2 regions of the Priestia sp. P1_B12_1 genome follow, and region 1 is predicted to be linked to the other one. Evidence: riboswitches for the same ligand, from Rfam matches in the RefSeq annotation. Region 1 holds a riboswitch; the other holds the start of a gene.
What was found. Region 1 has a riboswitch for cobalamin ahead of AC1D0Y_RS21790 ((2Fe-2S) ferredoxin domain-containing protein). Riboswitches for the same ligand answer to the same signal wherever they lie in the genome.

Region 1 (7,569 bases):
ATGCTCGATGGGTGAAAGTCAACTGTGCGAAAGGAGCAAGAAAGTGAAAAGGTTAGGTCTAGCAACTCAGATTCTAATTGGACTGATTTTAGGCGTAGCTGTAGGTGCTATCTTTTACGGAAGCGATACAGCCATTTCTATTTTACAGCCGGTTGGAGACATATTTATTCATTTAATTAAGATGATTGTCGTACCGATTGTGATTTCAGCATTAATCGTAGCGGTCGCAGGAGTAGGCGATATCAAAAAATTAGGTAAGCTTGGCGGAAAGACAATTCTTTATTTTGAAATTGTTACAACCATTGCTATTGTAGTGGGGATTATTGCCGCGAACTTATTTCACCCTGGTGCAGGGGTTGATATGGGACATATTGAAAAAAGCGATATTTCTCAATATGAGGCAACGGCAAAAACGTCTGAAAGTACAGGGATTGCTCAAGAGCTTCTTCATATTGTTCCGACAAACGTCTTTCAATCGGTAGCAGAAGGCGATCTTTTACCAATCATTTTATTTTCCGTACTGTTTGGTGTAGGCGTAGCTTCGATTGGAGAGAGAGGAAAACCTGTTTTAGCCTTTTTTGAAGGCGTCTTGGATGCAATGTTTTGGGTAACTAATTTGGTGATGAAGTTTGCTCCAGTAGGTGTATTTGCACTTATTGGTGTTAATATTATAAAGTTTGGTGTCGGATCACTTATTCCATTAGGAAAATTAGTGTTCGCCGTTTACTTCACCATGATTTTCTTTGTGCTTGTGGTTCTTGGAATTATTGCTAAAATGGCTGGAACAAGCATGTTTACGCTGATAAAAGTGTTAAAAGACGAGCTGCTTCTTGCTTTTACAACGGCAAGTTCAGAAGCCGTTTTACCGTCTCTTATCAAAAAGATGGAAGACTTCGGCTGTTCTAAATCGGTTACATCGTTTGTTATTCCAACGGGCTACACGTTTAATTTAGATGGTTCAACCATTTATCAGGCGCTGGCATCGCTGTTTATTGCTCAAATGTACGGCATCGACCTTTCCATTATGGATCAAATTCAGCTCCTTCTTGTGCTAATGTTAACCTCAAAAGGAATGGCTGGTGTACCAGGGGCATCGTTTGTAGTTGTACTTGCTACACTTGAATCTATGGGCTTCCCTCTTGAAGGCATGGCATTTATTGCAGGAATTGACCGCATTCTTGATATGATGCGTACCACAGTTAACGTAGTAGGAAATGCTTTAGCTGCTATTGTAATGTCCAAGTCTGAAGGCGAGTTTGATAAGCAAAAATCATTAAATTACACAAATCAATTAAAGAAATCAAACATAGCTTAAAACAAAAAAGCCGGGCATCTGCCCGGCTTTTTTGTTTGGAGCTGCCTGTTATCTTTTTTGAAACATATGGTAAAATAAAAGAAATGAGAGACAAAGGAAGTGTCATAATGACGGAAACTGTTCAGTTAATTAAAAAGCTTGTTTCGATTCCCAGTCCTTCTGGAAATACAGAAAAGGTAATTTCATTTGTCGAAGACTATGTAAAAGAGCTAAATATTCAAACGTATCGCAATCGAAAAGGGGGCTTAGTCGCTACTATTCCCGGTAAAGATACAGATCACCACCGCATGCTGACGGCTCATGTCGATACATTAGGTGCTATGGTAAAAGAAATCAAACCGAGTGGACGTCTGAAAATCGACCTGATTGGAGGGTTTCGCTACAATTCTATTGAAGGAGAATATTGTGAAATTGAAACTTCATCAGGAGAAGTATTTAAAGGAACCATCCTTATGCATCAAACATCTGTTCATGTGTATAAAGATGCAGGGAAAGCTGAGCGGAATCAAGAAAATATAGAAATTCGATTGGATGAAAAAGTACATAGCGCAGAAGATGTTCGCAGTCTTGGAATTGAAGTCGGCGACTTTGTTTCGTTTGATCCTCGTGTAGAAATAACAAAAAGCGGTTTTATTAAATCTCGTCATCTCGATGATAAAGCAAGCGTAGCTTTATTGCTTCAGCTCATGAAAATAATTCAAGAAGAACAGATCGAACTGCCATACACTACGCATTTTCTCATTTCAAATAATGAAGAAATTGGATACGGAGGAAATTCGAACATTACGCCTCAAACAGTAGAATACTTAGCGGTTGATATGGGTGCTATGGGAGATGGACAATCTACTGATGAATACACCGTGTCTATTTGTGTAAAAGATTCAAGCGGCCCATATCATTACGGTTTGAGAAAGCATTTAGTGGAGCTAGCTAAGCAGCATGATATTCAGTACAAATTAGATATTTATCCGTTTTACGGATCAGATGCTTCTGCTGCTATTCGTGCCGGACACGATATCGTACACGGCTTGATTGGTCCAGGAATTGATTCTTCTCATGCGTTTGAGAGAACGCATCAAGATTCATTGAATCATACGTATAAGCTTCTCTATTACTATGTTCAGTCGAACATGATTCTGCTTTAAGAAAGGGATATTTAATTAGTGTATTTTTATGCAAAGGAAAGAACAGAACGGGATTGTGATGTCTGTTCTTTCCTTTCTTAAAAAAGAAGCCGGCTGTCTGGCTTCTTTTTTTTTTATAAATACTATATATTTTTTTACTGGTGAATCAACAGTTGGTTAAAAAAGCACCTTTTTAAAAAGGTACCATACTGCTTAAACCTTTTGTACATTTTGTTCATTTACAGAAGTTAAAATGTTTTTAAATTTTTAAAAGTTTCTTGTGACAAGTTTTGTAGAATGGGTTTTCAAAAGGAAATGGTTTCGTCATAATGTGGATATAGCGATCACTACAATAATCGGAGGCGAATCTTTTCATGTGGGTACTGACGGTATATGCTGGAAAAGAAATGAAAATGTTTGAATTTGAAACTGAAAAGCAGGCGAGAGAAGCTTTTGCCAAAACAAATGGCTGTAAAGTTCTTTCAGAAGTCGTGTATTATAATGATCCTCATTTAACATTGGTAGCTATATAAGTAGAAAAACAAGAGCTGATTTTTTGCTCTTGTTTTTTTATGGCTCTTTATATCCTATAAAAAGAATAGAGTTGAAATAAAAAAAAATGTACGCTATGATATGGTAGTTACTTCTATTATTCTGATAGTTTAAAAGGTTCATATATATCAAACAGCAACAGTAAAGATGCCAAGAAGGCTTAATAGGGAAACTGGTGAAAGACCAGTACTGCCCCCGCAACTGTAAGTGTGGACGAACGAGTATAACCACTGTGGAAAAATCACGGGAAGGTTCTCAAGTAGAATGATACACAAGTCAGGAGACCTGTCTTTATTGTGAAGTTTCTATTTCTCCGGGGAGCGGGAAGGGAAACGTTGGCTTAAAGTGGCATTCGTGTACACTCTTATTCTGACGTTTTACCCGCTCGCATATTAGCGAAGCGGGTTTTTCTCGTATCGCAAAACTACATATCGTGCAAAAAAGGTGCGCAATGTCCACATTGCGTTAAATGGGAAGTCTGGTGTGAAGCCAGCGCGGTACCCGCCACTGTGAAGATGAGCTGATTGCATATGCCACTGTATTCGGGAAGGCGCAATCAAGTGATGAATCGAAGTCAGGAAACCAGCCTTTTTCCAATGCGAAGCTTACCCTACGGGATATAGGTGGAAGTGCAAAAACTTAGTTTGAATTTTTCTGCGCCTCTATCATTGATAGAGGCGCTTTTTTTAGTAAAGGAGCGAATGAGTGTGACGACGTGGAACTTAAATGGAACAAAACATCACGTATTGATTTGTAATGGAAGCAGCTGTATGAGAAAAGGTGGAGAAGAAGCCACGCAAGCTATTCGAAATAAAGTGACAGAACTGGATTTGGATGAAACGGTTCATACAACGCGTACACGTTGTAACGGACGATGCAAAGATGCTCCTGTAGCTATCGTCTATCCTTCAGGAGATTGGTACAAGCAGGTCACTGAAACCGTGGCTCATCGGATTGTCGAAGAACATTTAGCAGGAGGCTGCAGTATAAAGGAATCGCTTATTTATGAATATGATCAAAATGGTTTCGTTTCTCCGGAAAACAGTGACTCCATAGAAGGAATTGACAAAGTAAAAAGTAACGCATAAAGGAGGAGCTAGCATGAAAGGTAAACTTTTAGTTATTGGATTTGGGCCGGGAAGCTTTGAACATATTACACAGCGAGCAAGAGAAGCCATTCAAGAAAGTGATATGATCATCGGTTACAAAACCTATGTGGAATTAATTCAAGGACTGTTAACGAATCAGCAAATTATTAGTACGGGAATGACCGAAGAAGTAAGCCGTGCACAGGAAGCTGTAAAGCAAGCTGAAGCAGGAAAAACCGTAGCTGTCATTTCGAGCGGAGATGCGGGAGTATACGGAATGGCAGGCCTTGTGTATGAAGTGTTGATTGAAAAAGGCTGGAAAAAAGAAACGGGCGTAGAGCTGGAAGTAATTCCTGGCATTTCGGCTATCAATTCATGCGCATCTCTCCTTGGAGCGCCCGTGATGCACGATGCTTGTACAATTAGTTTAAGTGACCACCTTACGCCTTGGGAGCTAATCGAAAAAAGAATTGAAGCAGCTGCACAAGCAGATTTTGTAGTGGCTTTTTACAACCCAAAGAGCGGAAGACGAACAAGACAAATTGTTGAAGCGCAAAGAATTCTATTAAAGTATCGTTCCCCTGATACGCCTGTTGGTCTTGTGAAAAGCGCTTATCGTGACCGTGAAGAAGTCGTAATGACCAACTTAAAAGACATGTTAAATCATGAAATTGGCATGCTGACTACCGTTGTTGTCGGAAATTCATCTACGTTCTTTTACGACGATTTAATGATTACACCGCGCGGGTATCAGCGAAAATATACCCTCAACCAAACGGAGCAGCCGCTAAGACCGCATCAGCGACTTCGAAAAGAAGCAGAACCATGGGCTCTCGATCAAGAAGAGACTGTAAAGCAAACAGCTTCGACTATTGAAGCAATTCAGACCAAAACAGAAGAAACAGCAACTTCACGAGCTCTTGCAGAAGAAGCGCTTCAAGCAATTTTAGGTGAACCTACTTCTGCGGTCGTACGTCAGCCAGTACAGTCTATTTTCGAAGTCGCGGTTAGTCCAGGACTTGCCAATAAGAAATTCACGCCTGTTCAAATGACAACACTAGCAGAAGTTGTTGGTGAAAAAGGTACGATGGAGTATACACCTGACCATCAAATCAAACTTCAAATTCCAACAGCCCAGCCAGATGTGATTATTAAAAAGCTCCAAGCAGCTTCCTTTTTACTATCTCCGGTCGGAGACGTGTTCACAATTAAAGCGTGTGATTTTTGTGACGGAGAAAAAAGCGATGCTATTCCACATACGGAAGAATTACAAAAACGCCTCGGGGGAATGGACATGCCAAAAGAGCTGAAGCTTGGTATTAATGGATGCGGTATGGCCTGTTATGGCGCAGTTCAAGAAGATATCGGCATTGTCTATAGAAAAGGTGCGTTTGATTTATTTTTAGGAGCTAAAACGGTTGGACGAAATGCGCATTCAGGTCAAATTGTGGCGGAAGGCATAGCACCTGACGACATTGTTGAAATAGTGGAGAACATTGTCCATGAATATAAAGAAAAAGGTCATCCTAATGAGCGATTTCATAAATTCTTTAAGCGTGTGAAGAACGTTTATGGATTCGACTATCAAGATATAACACCAAAAATAAAAGTAGAACCAGCTCCGTGTGGAGATTAAAAAATGGGAGGGCATTATATGAAATCAGTTTTATTTGTCGGTCATGGAAGCAGAGATCCTGAAGGGAACGATCAAATTCGCGAATTTATTTCGACTATGAAGCATGATTGGGACGCATCTATTTTAGTAGAAACGTGTTTTCTAGAATTTGAACGCCCAAATGTAAGTCAAGGCATTGATACATGTGTGGCAAAAGGAGCAAAAGATGTAGTTGTAATTCCAATTATGCTCTTGCCTGCTGGCCACTCTAAAATACATATTCCGGCGGCTATAGATGAAGCTAAGGAAAAATATCCACACGTAAACTTCGTATACGGACGTCCCATTGGCGTTCATGAAGAAGCCCTTGAAATTTTAAAAACGAGATTACAAGAATCAGGAGAGAATTTAGAAACTCCAGCTGAAGACACGGCTGTTATCGTCTTAGGGCGAGGAGGAAGTGATCCTGATGCAAACAGTGATTTATATAAAATTACGCGCCTTCTTTGGGAAAAAACAAACTATAAAATCGTTGAAACTTCTTTTATGGGCGTAACTGCTCCGCTGATTGATGAAGGGGTAGAGCGATGTTTAAAACTAGGCGCTAAAAAAGTGGTTATTCTCCCGTATTTCTTATTTACAGGAGTACTAATTAAGCGTTTGGAAGAAATGGTGACGCAGTATAAAATGCAGCATGAAAACATTGAGTTTAAGCTCGCCGGCTATTTCGGTTTTCACCCAAAACTGCAGACAATTTTAAAAGAACGTGCTGAAGAAGGATTAGAAGGTGAAGTGAAAATGAACTGCGATACGTGTCAATATCGCCTCGGCATTATGGAGCATATTGATCACCATCATCATCACGATCATGACCATGATCACGGACACCATCACCACGATCACCATCATGACCACGACCACCATGAAGATAAGGTCGGCGGGCTAAAATGATTTTATTGTTAGCCGGAACTAGCGATGCACGTGCATTAGCCGTGCAAGTGAAAAAAGCAGGTCATGAGGTTACGGCAACGGTTGTAACCGAAAACGCAGCTATCGAATTACAGCGTGCAGAAGTGAAAGTGAAAATTGGACGTCTCACAAAAGAAGATATGATGGATTTTGTAAACGAACATCGTGTAAAAGCTATTGTGGATGCAAGTCATCCCTTTGCGGAAGAAGCGTCTAAAAATGCTATCGGCGCAGCTGCTGAAACAGCGATTCCTTACATACGCTATGAGCGGGCTTCGCAGGCTTTTACCTATGATAATATGACGATGGTTTCTACGTATGAAGAAGCAGCAGAAGTAGCAGCTGTGAAAAAAGGAGTTATTATGCTCACAACAGGCAGCAAAACGCTGCAGGTTTTTACAGAAAAGCTGCTTCCTCTTTCAGATGTACGGCTTGTTGCTCGTATGCTTCCAAGGCTGGATAATATGGAAAAGTGCCAGCAATTGGGATTCCCGCAAAAAAATATTATTGCTATTCAAGGGCCGTTTACAAAAGAGTTTGATCGAGCGCTGTATAAGCAATACGGAGTGACGGTCATGGTCACAAAAGAAAGCGGAAAAGTTGGATCTGTGGATGAAAAAGTGGAAGCAGCTAAAGAGTTAGGCTTAGATATTATTATGATTGGGCGACCGAAAATTGAGTATGGAACCGTGTATTCCACGTTTGAAGAAGTGGTTCATGCTTTAGTAAACCAAAATAGGAGTTGATTGAGATGGATTTTCGTACAGAATTTAAACCGTTAACTGTTCAGCCTCAGCAAATAGAAGGAAAAAGTTTTGAGATGATTACAGAAGAGCTTGGGCCTCATCCGTTTACAGACGAACAGTACCCAATTGTTCAGCGCGTAATTCATGCGTCTGCAGACTT
Region 2 (7,569 bases), on a different contig from region 1:
CGAGCAATAGATAATCCAAGTCCAGAACCACCGGTTTCTCGATTTCTTGCTTTATCTACGCGAAAAAAGCGTTCATACACGTTTGATAAGTCTTCTTTTGGAATACCAATTCCTTGATCTGTGACCGTAATCATAAAGCTTTCGCTTCTTGTTATGGTTACCTCTACCGCTTTTTCACTATATTTAATGGCATTATCTAAGAGGATGTACAGCAGCTGCTTTAAGCGTTTTTCATCCGCTGTTACGACGGGATGATCCGTTTTTATATTTAAATAAATGGTTCGTTCAAAAGCTCGTTCTAGATGCTTAATTGTTTGGTTACAGACGGCCTCCGCATCTACGTGTTCCATGTGAAGCTCCCGCTGCGACTCATCTTTCGCAAGCACTAGCATTTGAGACGTAAGCTGTTTCATGCGTAAAGACTCAGAGTGAATGGCTTCGATGGCTTCTTCTAAAATATCAGGCCGCTTCATTCCCCATCGTTTTAGCATATTGGCATAGCTTTCTACAACGGTCAGGGGTGTTTTTAATTCATGAGAAGCATCGGATACGAACTGCTCTTGCTTTTTATAGTTTTCCTCTAATAAATCCATCATATTATTGAAGGTGTTGGCCATTTGATCTAACTCATCTTTAGAAGGAGAAGAGAGGTCAATCTTTTTGAATGTGCGAGACACTTGAATTTCTTCCATAGTATGAATAAGAGATTTGATAGGCCGCAAAATAATTTTACTTAAAAGCCGTCCAGCAAATATGGTTGGAATTAATATAACAAGAGAGGCAATGAGCAAGATAAATTTTAATGTCTGCAGAGATTGTTCCACATCTGCCAGTTGTTCCGTGACTTCCAAAGAAACAACTTCACCGTTCGTCCAAATGACAGGGGTGTGTGAAATCGCGTATAGATGGCCGTCATCTTCTTTGATGCTTGTTTGTTCATTTGAATAATAGGAATAAGGTAAGTCCTGAAGCTCTTTCGTTTGATCCGTAACGGATACAACTAAAGGACTGCCGAATTTGGGTAAAATACGAATCATTCCGTTAGGAGGCAAATAGGCACGAAGCAAGTTGGCTTGTTTAACCGTCGCACTCGTTTGCTTTAGCCCATTTGTTACATTGCTTGTTTCTGCTTGCAAACGTTCAATTGCGTTGTCTTCCATGGTCTTCTTGAAAATGAAGTAAATCGAACTGTTTGCAATTACTAATAAAATAAAAAGCAGCGCAGTTGATGTAAGAATAATCTTTGTTTGTAGTTTCATAAGCTACTCCTTCAGCATGTAGCCAACGCCGCGCACTGTTTGAATGTAAGGAGTTGAAAATGAAGCATCAATCTTTTTACGTAAATAACGAATGTATACGTATACAATATTTGTGTCTCCGTAATAATCAAATCCCCAAACGTTTGTAAGAAGCTGTTCAAAGCTCAACACTTGATTTTTGTTTTGAAGCATATAGACAAGCAAATCATATTCTTTAGGAGTCAGCTCAATAGCTTCATTTTCACGCGTGACTTCTCGCGTTTTTTCGTTAACGACTAAATTGCCTAGTTGCAGAGTGGCTGTTTCTTGTTCAGCAGGCGATGTTGATGCAGGATGGCGAAGCCATACGCGAATGCGTGCAAAAAGCTCTTCAATTTGAAAAGGCTTTGTAATATAGTCGTTTGCTCCTAAATCCAGTCCGCTTACCTTATCAGGAAGGGCGTCTCGAGCTGTTAATAAGATAACGGGCGTTTGATCATCATTTGCTCGAATGCGACGAAGTACTTCGAGTCCGCTCAGTTCAGGAAGCATCACATCTAAAAGCAGCAAATCCCAATCGTGTTCTTGAAACTCTGCCAATCCTTCTGTTCCCGTGTAAGCCATGCCCGTTTCGTACCCTTCATGTTCAAGCTCGAGCTGAATTAAACGAGCAATTTTGCGCTCATCTTCTACAATTAAAATTCTGCCTTTACTCAACAAAAATTCCCCCTTGTGTCTATGTATAGTTGCGTACATTATAGCACGGAGAGATTGGAGGTGTATAAATGACAGGGAAATCAATAGTTATTTGACTAAATATATCAATAATAGCCCGAGAAATAATGTTCATTTTCTCAAGAAACTGATAAGATAGCTAATGACATTTAAAAATAAGAAAGGATTTCGATTATGTTATCAGCTATTAATTCAGTAGATTATACCATCTTCCACGCGGTGAATCAGTATGCCTCACACGTAAAGCCTCTAGATTCGCTGATGGTATTCTTTGCAGATTATGCCCAGTATGTACTTATCGTTTTACTCGGCTTGTTTTTACTTATTAATAAAAACGGCAGCCGTGTTGTAGCATTTCAAGCTTTGTGTGCTTGTGCCACAGGAGTCATTATCAATAAAGTGATTAGTTTATTTGCTTATCGAGATCGTCCGTTTATCTCTCACCACGTGAATCAGCTTATTGATCACGCCGCAAATTCTTCATTTCCAAGCGATCATGCTACATCTGCATTAGTTATCACTTTTACCATTTGGCTGCATTTCAAACGTTCAGGGCGCATGTGGGTTGTCATGGGCGTACTCATTGCCTTTTCACGCGTATGGGTTGGCGTTCATTATCCATTCGATGTGTTAACAGGAGCCGTTCTAGGCTGCGTGCTGGCGCTGTTCATTCATTATGTTATTTTTAATACGAAACTGATGAGAGCTATTACCAACTTGTCTATTTTTCGAAAATCAGCTTATGACGAACAGTCTCAATATTATTAAGAAAAAGTCGCAAATACGCGGCTTTTTTTTATTGGGAAATTTTTAATGTATTTAATACTTGTTTTTTAAAATTAAATTGTGTACAATTAAATTACAGAAACGATAAATAAAAAATTTTTAATAAAATTAATGAAAAAGAGGAGAGGTTTATACATGAAAGCTTTATATGAAACAACAGTCGTTAACACAGGTGGAAGAACAGGAGAAGTTCACTCTTTAGATAACATCTTTAACTTAGACGTTGCAACACCTCCAGCGCTTGGTGGAGAAGCAACAACAGCAACAAACCCAGAGCAGCTGTTTGCAGCTGGATACAGTGCCTGTTTCAACAGCGCGTTAGAATTTATGTTGAAAAAACATAACGTAGAAATCAAAAGCAGTGAAGTAAAAGCTACTGTTCAGCTGCTTCCTGATAAAGCTGATCAAGGAGTGAAAATTGGAGTAGCGCTTGAAGCTCATATTGAAGGCTTAGATTTAGAAACAGCGAAAAAATACGTAGACCTAGCTCACTCATACTGCCCGTATTCAAAAGCAATCAGCGGCAACGTAGACGTAACGGTAGAAGTAGCTTAATTGCTTTAAAAAGCCCTGCTAAGCATGTAAAGCTTAGCAGGGCTTTTTTATTTGAATTTTCTCTATTCATTTGTAAGCGGTACTAGTATAATGAGGAAGAAAATGAATCATTCGCACAGTTTAGGTGCTCTTACATAGCGTAAGAGGTAACAGGGAATCGAGTGCAAATCTCGAGCGGTCCAGCCACTGTAAGCAGGGAGTTTTCTATCTTATCGTCACTCAAAATGGGGAAGACGGTAGAAAATGATGATCTCAAGCCAGGAGACCTACCTATTCTGTACACTTGACTCTTCTAGGAAAGAGGCGGTGTATCAAGGTACGCAGTGAGCAATTGCTGTTTATTTTCATATGCCGACACGTCCTCAATTTCTATAGAATTGAGGCTTTTTTACGTTTTATTTTAAAAAAAGGAGTGTAGGAAATGGAAGGTTTATCAGTTTTTTTACTTGTCTTTTTATTAGGAATCAGGCACGGATTGGATGCAGATCACTTAGCTTTTATTGACGGCCAGACCCGATATAATTGGCGAATGGGCAGCCGTTTTGCCCCGTGGGTCGGAACGCTGTTTTCACTAGGTCATGGAGGAATGGTGGCCGTCACGGCCGGGGTGCTGGGCGTGGTGATGAAGAATTTTACGTTTCCATCATATTTCGATCATTTTGCATCTTGGGTATCCATTATCTCTCTCTTTCTGATTGGAACATTAAACACATATCATTTGCTTCGAACTAAAAATAAAGAAGAAGAGTTTCAGCTGAGCGGATTAAAAGGGAAGTTTATTCCGAAAATCGCAAAAGGAACAACGAATCCTTTTTTAATTATTCTTGTAGGGGCATTGTTCGCTTTAGCAGCCGAAACGGTCAGCCAAACGGCCGTGTGGTCTCTAGCTGTAGGGAACGCAGGCAAGTATACGCCGCTTTTATTAGGACTAGTATTTATGTTTGGTATGATGCTCACAGATACAATCGATTCAATGATTGTACATAAAATGGTGAATGAATCGAGTAAGTTTGGGCAATCTGCTTCCCGCTTGATGGGCTGGGTTATTGTTGTCCTCGCGTATGGTGTGTCGTTCTATTTAGCATTCACTTTCTTTAACCCATGGGCCGAAGTAAACTTTGAAATGGTTGGCGTTATTCTGTTTATTTTCTTAGTGTCTATGTTTGTTTTTGTGAGTGTGAAGTCAAAAGGGAAAAATATTAAAATAAATGTCAATTAGTCAAATGAAAGCTTTAATCTGTTGAAGATTGAAGCTTTTTTGTATGAATTTGTTGAAGTTTATGGCTATTTTCGGTCGGTTATGAATAAGTTAAAGTATTATCTGTATTTAAAGGATGGAAAATTGTCTGAAAACCATTATAATTAAGGATAATTTAAGGTCGTTATGTGAAACGTAGAACATAGTTATACGTACGATAAATAAAAGCATTTAATGCAAGCAGCAGGGGTTTTCTAGAGGAGGAATTGATTTGAGTCAGGTAATGGTAGAACAAAGCGTGTTTAGTTATTTAAAAGAACACGAACAAGAGATGCTCGAAGATTTAGTGGGATTTGTGAAAAAAGAATCACCGTCCTACAGTAAAGAGTTAGTAGATCAGTGTGGAAAGTATTTAACGCAGCTGTTTCAAAAGCGTTTAGGGGTAGGGTACGAAATCATAGAAGAAAAAGAAGTAGGAAACCACTTGAAATTTACGATTGGAGAAGGAGAAAAGCAGCTTTTAATCATCGGTCACTTTGACACGGTGTGGGAAAAGGGAAGGCTGAGTCTAAGAACAGAGGGAAACAAGCTGTACGGTCCGGGAATTTTAGACATGAAAGGCGGCATTGTACAATCTATATGGGCGATTAAAGCGATTCAAGAGCTTGGCTTACCGCTGGATAAAAAAATTGTGTTTTTCTGCAATTCGGATGAAGAGATTGGGTCAATTTCTTCTAAAAAATACATTGAAGAAGAAGCGCAAAGAAGTGAAGCAGTGCTAGTAGCGGAACCGGCGGTGGCGGGTTCAGGTGCGTTAAAAACGTCGCGCAAAGGAGCGGGAATTTTTACCGTGAAAGTATGGGGACGAGCAGCACACGCGGGTAATCACCACAAAGAAGGAATCAATGCGATTGAAGAGCTGGCGCGCCAAGTGATTTTCTTGCAGAGCTTAACAGATTATGAAAAAGGTACAACGGTGAACGTTGGGACATTTACGGGAGGCAGCGGTACAAATGTAGTGCCGGAATATGCAGAAGCGCACGTGGATTTACGTGTTTCTACAGAAGAAGAAGCAAAACGCATGACGGATATTATTTTGAATTTAACACCCATTTTAAAAGGGATTAAGCTCGAAGTAACGGGAGGCATGAATCGTCCTCCGATGGTCAAGTCTAAACAAACGGAAGAGTTATTTGAATGCGCTCAGTCAATCGCGGCCAAACTGGGTATGAAATTAGAAGAAGCAGCTGTTGGAGGAGGAAGTGATGGCAATTTTACAGCGGCCATTGGCGTTCCCACGTTGGATGGGCTAGGAGCATGCGGAAAAGGAATACATGCGGAATATGAACATATTCAAATTGATACGTTATCCGAGCGTTCTTCTTTATTTGCGAATTTGCTGCTGCAAATATAAAAAAAGCCCGCCTCAAACGGCGGGGACTAATCTGAGAGCTTATATTGGGAGAGTATAAGCTTTCTTTTTTTATTTACTGCTTTCTTCTTGAAGAGAAAAGGCAGTTTCTTTCTTTTTGAATACCACTGCATCAAGAGCAAGGAACTGGCTTCCTGCAAGAAATAAGTGAGCAGACATGGCAATTAAGGCAATATCAAACTCAAACCCGCCAACAAATCCGCTTTTAAGCTTGGCTGTAAAAATGGCGCCAAGCATAACTGCCACAAATAAAGCAGCTACGACTCTTGTTGCTAGACCAAGAATAATAAGAACCCCACCTACAAGTTCAATGGTTGCAACAATATATGCCATGAAACCAGGGATTCCTAAGCTATCGAAGAACCCTACTGTATTTTCAATCCCGCCTTGCCATTTTTGAAAGCCGTGCACTAAAAATGTAAAACCTAATACTAAACGAATAATAAGTGAACCAATTTCAACGTTTTTATTCACTTTACTTCCTCCTTTAAGTGTATTTGAAAAACACTACATTATGTAGTGTAAAAGCCTGAAAAAAGAAATGTAGCAATTAAATCAGAAAGTCTTTCTGATTTGGATAATTTTACAACATTATGAACATCACACTACACATTGTAGTGTGATGTTTGTCCTCAGTCAAGTAAAAATATAAAATTAGACCATTTGGCATACAAAAATTTTCTGAAGGGCACTTGAAAAATCCTTTAATTATGTATAATTTAGTCCCTTATTTTCAATCTTATTCTCCAACATGCTATACTGATGGCGGAGGTGTTACGATGCGCTTAGAAAATAAAAGAGTCATTGCGCTTGTTAGTGCAGACTTTGAAGATCTAGAACTATGGTATCCAGTGATGCGTCTTCGAGAAGAAGGAGCAGAAGTACATTTAGTTGGAGAAAAAGCAAACGAAACGTACATGGGGAAATACGGTGTTCCAGCCATATCGGACTACGCGTTTAAAGATGTTGATCCAGCTGAATATGACGCTATTTTAGTACCTGGAGGCTGGGCGCCGGATAAACTGCGCCGCTACCCTGAAGTAATTGAAATGGTTCGTCATATGGATGAACAGCAAAAGCCAATCGGCCAAATCTGCCATGCAGGATGGGTATTAATCTCTGCAAAAATCTTAGATGGCCGAAACGTAACAAGTACGCCAGGAATCAAAGATGATATGGAAAATGCGGGAGCTATTTGGCATGATGAAGCAGTCGTAATCGACGGCCACATCATTTCAAGCCGCCGCCCGCCAGACCTTCCTCCTTATGCAAAAGCATTTGCTGATGTACTAGCAGAGCAATAAGAAAAAAAGTCGAAACCATACTGGTTTTGGCTTTTTTTGTAAGGTCCGCTAAAAAAGAAATGATAAAGCAAATAAAAAACAATCATTAAAAAAGCGAGCAGATGCATCTGCTCGCTTTTGTTCGTGTTTCTTATCAGTAACTTGCTTTCTGCAAGTGTAAAAACAAAATGATTACTTTCTTTATAAAATCCATGATTACGGTTTTTGTATGTTTCGTTGTTGTTAGGGCACAATTAGCATTGATTGTGCTTGCATGGATTTCATCCATTGCCGCGGTTTGTTTTTCCACATGATCGATTAACCTAAACGACGCAAGCCCTA

Region 2: it holds a riboswitch for cobalamin, as region 1 does, so the genes downstream of both, AC1D0Y_RS22360 (HoxN/HupN/NixA family nickel/cobalt transporter) here and AC1D0Y_RS21790 ((2Fe-2S) ferredoxin domain-containing protein) in region 1, are expected to answer to the same signal.

The regions. Positions count from the first base shown of each region.
Region 1 is NZ_JBFTZR010000007.1:149,785-157,353, reverse strand. Features, by position in the region: gene AC1D0Y_RS21805 (cation:dicarboxylate symporter family transporter) at 44-1,315, shown strand; gene AC1D0Y_RS21800 (M42 family metallopeptidase) at 1,423-2,460, shown strand; gene AC1D0Y_RS21795 (hypothetical protein) at 2,814-2,972, shown strand; cobalamin riboswitch at 3,120-3,298, shown strand; cobalamin riboswitch at 3,417-3,596, shown strand; gene AC1D0Y_RS21790 ((2Fe-2S) ferredoxin domain-containing protein) at 3,699-4,079, shown strand; gene cobJ (precorrin-3B C(17)-methyltransferase) at 4,093-5,715, shown strand; gene AC1D0Y_RS21780 (sirohydrochlorin chelatase) at 5,734-6,645, shown strand; gene cobK (precorrin-6A reductase) at 6,642-7,409, shown strand; gene AC1D0Y_RS21770 (precorrin-8X methylmutase) at 7,415-7,569, shown strand, end outside.
Region 2 is NZ_JBFTZR010000008.1:61,834-69,402, forward strand. Features, by position in the region: gene AC1D0Y_RS22340 (HAMP domain-containing sensor histidine kinase) at 1-1,259, opposite strand, end outside; gene AC1D0Y_RS22345 (response regulator transcription factor) at 1,263-1,994, opposite strand; gene AC1D0Y_RS22350 (undecaprenyl-diphosphatase) at 2,148-2,741, shown strand; gene AC1D0Y_RS22355 (organic hydroperoxide resistance protein) at 2,895-3,314, shown strand; cobalamin riboswitch at 3,420-3,602, shown strand; gene AC1D0Y_RS22360 (HoxN/HupN/NixA family nickel/cobalt transporter) at 3,736-4,533, shown strand; gene AC1D0Y_RS22365 (M20 family metallopeptidase) at 4,796-5,926, shown strand; gene AC1D0Y_RS22370 (DoxX family protein) at 5,996-6,418, opposite strand; gene AC1D0Y_RS22375 (type 1 glutamine amidotransferase domain-containing protein) at 6,724-7,248, shown strand.